DNA from 2 places in the Bradyrhizobium sp. Kon58 genome. Region 2 is predicted to be linked to the other one. Evidence: riboswitches for the same ligand, from Rfam matches in the RefSeq annotation. Region 2 holds a riboswitch; the other holds the start of a gene.
The links. Region 2 has a riboswitch for cobalamin ahead of AC0L20_RS20060 (DUF1636 family protein). Riboswitches for the same ligand answer to the same signal wherever they lie in the genome.
Positions count from the first base shown of each region.

Region 1: it holds a riboswitch for cobalamin, as region 2 does, so the genes downstream of both, metE (5-methyltetrahydropteroyltriglutamate--homocysteine S-methyltransferase) here and AC0L20_RS20060 (DUF1636 family protein) in region 2, are expected to answer to the same signal.

Region 1 is NZ_JBVVOT010000013.1:64,368-66,566, reverse strand. Features, by position in the region: gene metE (5-methyltetrahydropteroyltriglutamate--homocysteine S-methyltransferase) at 1-1,194, opposite strand, end outside; cobalamin riboswitch at 1,294-1,493, opposite strand.
Region 2 is NZ_JBVVOT010000011.1:136,696-138,894, forward strand. Features, by position in the region: gene AC0L20_RS20050 (cobyric acid synthase) at 1-270, opposite strand, end outside; gene cobO (cob(I)yrinic acid a,c-diamide adenosyltransferase) at 281-916, opposite strand; cobalamin riboswitch at 957-1,174, shown strand; gene AC0L20_RS20060 (DUF1636 family protein) at 1,270-1,653, shown strand; gene cobW (cobalamin biosynthesis protein CobW) at 1,650-2,199, shown strand, end outside.

The DNA.
Region 1 (2,199 bases), on a different contig from region 2:
GCGGGTGACGGATGCATCCTCTGAGAGCGTGAGTTCATCGGCCACGTCGGCAGCATAGCCAGCCAGCGCTTTGCCCAATATCGAAAGTTCCTTGATCTTCTGCACTGAGAACGCCAACCACGTCTTCAGATTGGGATCGAGATCGATCTCTAGTTCAATGTCGGTCGGAACATGAAGCAGCGAGCAGGAGGGGGCAATCTGAACACGGTCCCTGCCCAGTTTTTTGACCATAGGAGCAAGTTGGTCGAGTAGCGCCGGCAGATTAGAGCGCCATACGTTGCGACCATCAACGACACCGAGCGAGACCACGAGATCTCTACCTGCTCTGGCGACAATCGCGTCCAACTGGTCAGGTGCACGAACCAGGTCGACATGAACCCCGGCAACGGGCAAGGCCAATACTGTTTCAAGATTGTCGCCGACACCCCCGAAGTATGTGGCCAGCATGATTTTAAGGGCCGGCACGGCCTTAGCGAAATGAGCATAGGCCCGGCGGACAGCGGCCCGAGATGCTTCGTCGACGTCCATCACTAGGCATGGCTCGTCGAGCTGAACCCATTCAGCGCCGCGCGAGGCTAGTTCGCGGAGAACATCGACATAGACGGGGAGGAGTCGATCAAGCAGCGACAGCGGATTGAAGGCGGGATTTACGCTTTTGCCGAGCTTCAGGAAAGTGACTGGACCCACTAGGACGGGCCGCGTCTGATAGCCGAGGCTTCTTGCCTCCTCATATTCCTCGATCGGCTTCCGAGAGGCATACTTAAAGATCTGATCCTGGTGAAATTCCGGCACCATGTAGTGGTAGTTCGTATCGAACCACTTCGTCATCTCCTGTGCGGCTACGCCGGGCCCATGCTGAGCGTGACCACCGTCTTGAGCGCCACGCGCCATGGTGAAGTAGGTTTTGAGCGACACAGGACCTTCGTTCCAGCCGTAAACGTCGGGAATGGCGCCGACCATTAGGCTGGTATCGAGCACATGGTCGTAGAGCGAGAAGTCATTCGAAGGAATGACGGTCGCACCGCGGGATTTCTGCCGTGCCCAATTAGCGGCACGAAGTCCACTCCCCGCCTCGAGGAGCTCGGCTTCGCTGGATTTTCCCGCCCAGTAGCTCTCGAGCGCGAATTTGAGTTCGCGTCGTGGGCCGATGCGTGACGTCCCCAGTGTGGCAACGGGAAGCGAAAGGATTGACATAGCTTAGACCCCATGTTGGGGCAAAGGCCATGGCGGACGCAGACAGCGAACATCGCGTGAGCGACAACTGCTTGGCGCACACCGGGACGCCCCGCCCGTGGACGATATCTTGTCGAGGCAGGTCTCCTGGCTCACGGGTCGTCGCTGCTGTCCGGCCTTCCCGAAGCCGCATGGCTTCAGTGACTTCGTTGGACAGCGGCTCGCCGCTTACAGTTGCGGGGGCAGCGCCGGCATTGCACCGGCTTCCCTCTTAGCTCCAGATCAAACGAAATCCGGAGACCGCGACGGCTTGAATTATGCGCACGAGGATCGATGCGTCAACCTACCGATTCTCGCTGCGATATTGCCCAAGCGATTACGAGCGCACTAGGCGGGCACGACGGTCTTGCTCGCGGCCTGGTGAACACGCCCGGATCTGTGGAGGCTCCGCTTGTGAAATGCATTCGCTCCTTGCTCGCGTAACGGTTGAGCTCCACGACCGGAACGAACCCGGGCCGCTTTCGGTATCTGTGTGATCGCGAGGAAGCGACCTTTTCCGTCAGCAGCTTTTCGAACCAGCGCGTCAGGAAGGTGCGATCATCCTCGGCCGGCATCCGTTTGGTCACAGCCCACGAGGCTCCCTAGACATTTCGAAAGCCGGATTGCTCCAGGACCGCACGGATGATCAGGTCGGCTCCTTGGTGTTCGGCGGCCCGCGACCAGGCACGAGGTCGTTCGCCTCCGTGAGGTTGGCCAAGATGATCTTCTCGGTGCAATAGGTGTTCACGTGCTGAGCGACTTTTGCGCCGGCTTCGATACGTCCGTGGCCGCTCGACGCCGGTCTGCCTCGCCTCGACTCGCGGCCAGCGATGATAGGCCTTAACGCGGCCACTGAGCATCGAGGGCCTTGTCCTTGTTCGTGACAATTTCGACGGTGTCCTCCGACAGAGCCCGTGAGGGGTTCCTCGGAGTCGCTCAGCGTCTTAAGCTCATAACGATGTTAATCGACCTCGATGCGCCCCATGC
Region 2 (2,199 bases):
GATCACCTGCGCGCCGACATCCGTCTCGGGCTTCAGCAGCACCGGGTTCATGTCGGTGTGCGGCTCGACGCGGGCGGCGAGCGCCTGGAGCGCCTGAGCGCGGCCGATCTCGCCGCCGTCGATGGTCACGGCCGCATTGTTCGACATGTTCTGCGGCTTGAACGGAAGGACGCGCAGGCCGCGTCGCACAAAGGCGCGCGCGAGGCCGGCGACGATGAGCGACTTGCCCACGTCCGAGCCGGCCCCCTGGATCATCAATGCGCGCGCCATCGCGAGTTTCTTAGAACTCGACGCCGGCTTGCGCCTTGATGCCGGAGCGGAAGGGGTGCTTGACCAGCGTCATCTCGGTGACGAGATCGGCGATCTCGATCAGCTCGTCCTTGGCGTTGCGGCCGGTGAGCACGACATGCATCATCGGCGGCTTTTGCGTCGTCAGGAAATCGACGACTTCGGCGATGTCGAGATAGTCGTAGCGCAGCGCGATGTTGATCTCGTCGAGCACGACCATGCGGAGATTCGAATCGAGGATCAGCTCCTTGGCCTTCTCCCAGCCGGCGCGGGCGGCCGCGATGTCGCGGGCACGGTCCTGCGTCTCCCAGGTAAAGCCTTCGCCCATGGCGTGGAATTGGCAGAGGTCGCCGAAATGGCCGGTGAGCATGCGGCGCTCGCCGGTATCCCAGGCGCCCTTGATGAACTGCACGACCGCGCAGGGGAAGCCATGGGCGACGCAGCGGACGATCATGCCGAAGGCCGAGGACGACTTGCCCTTGCCGGCGCCGGTGTGGACGATGATGAGGCCCTTTTCGCCGCTCTTGGTCGCCATGATCTTGTCGCGGGCGACCTTCTTCTTCGCCATTTTCGAGGCGTGACGGGCGTCGGTTTCGTCGGCCGTCTGGGTATCCGGTTCTGACGTCATCGGACGGGGTCCTTCGGCTTGACAAGAGGCGGTCGGGGGCAAATGGTGGCCCGACGTTGGTTCCTGTCCTACGACAGGCGAAGAGGGAATGCGATAGGGTCCGAATCGGCAAGATTTGGTTCCAAAATGCAGCCGCCCCCGCGACCGTGACCGGAGAGATGCCCGAAGCCACTGACCCCCATGGGATCGGGAAGGCGGGGATCGAAGGGGAAACCCTGCTCCGGAAGCCGGGAGACCTGCCAGCGCGGACGATTTTGGACCGGCGGACGGGGTGTTCCGCGACGGGGAAACGGGCCTTCGCAAGAACGGTTCGTGGGCCTCTTCGCTTCCCGCTGTTTATTCTGGAAGAAGCGATGACCGTCACACTTCATGTCTGCATCACCTGCCGCGCCGGCGAGACGCTTGGCGAGGGCGAGACGACGCCCGGCAAGCGCCTGCATGGTGCGATCCTCGAGGCCGGCGTGCCCGATGGCGTCAGCGTGGTTCCCGTCGAATGCCTGTCTGCATGCAACCAGGGTTGCTCGGTCGCGCTCAGCGCGCCCGGCCGCTGGTCCTATGTCTATGGTCGCCTCTCGGATGCGCATGCGAGCGATGTGGTCGCGGGCGCCGCGGCCTATGCGGCCGCGCCCGACGGCCTCGTGCCCTGGCGCAGCCGTCCCGAGATCTTCCGCAAGCAATCGCTTGCCCGCATTCCCCCCATTTCCCCCTTGGCCGTCGTGCCGGAGGCCGCCGAATGAATTCGCTCGCAAAAGTCCCGGTCACGGTCGTCACGGGCTTTCTCGGCTCCGGCAAGACCACGCTGATCCAGCATCTGCTCGCCAATGCCAACGGCAAGAAGCTCGCGGTGCTCGTCAACGAGTTCGGCAGCGAAGGCGTCGATGGCGAGATTCTGAAATCCTGCGCCGATGCGAATTGCCCGGAAGAGAACATCATCGAGCTCGCTAATGGCTGCATCTGCTGCACCGTCGCTGACGATTTCATTCCGACCATGGAGAAGCTGCTGTCGCGGCCAGTGCGGCCCGATCACATCCTGATCGAGACCTCGGGCCTGGCGCTGCCCAAGCCGCTGCTGAAGGCGTTCGACTGGCCGGAGATCCGTTCGCGCATCACGGTCGACGGCGTGATCGCGCTCGCCGACGCCGAAGCTGTTGCCGCCGGCCGTTTCGCGCCCGACCCAATTGCCGTCGAAGCGCAGCGCGCGGCGGACGGGAGTCTCGACCATGAGACGCCGCTGTCGGAAGTGTTCGAGGACCAGATCGCCTGCGCCGATATCGTGCTGCTGA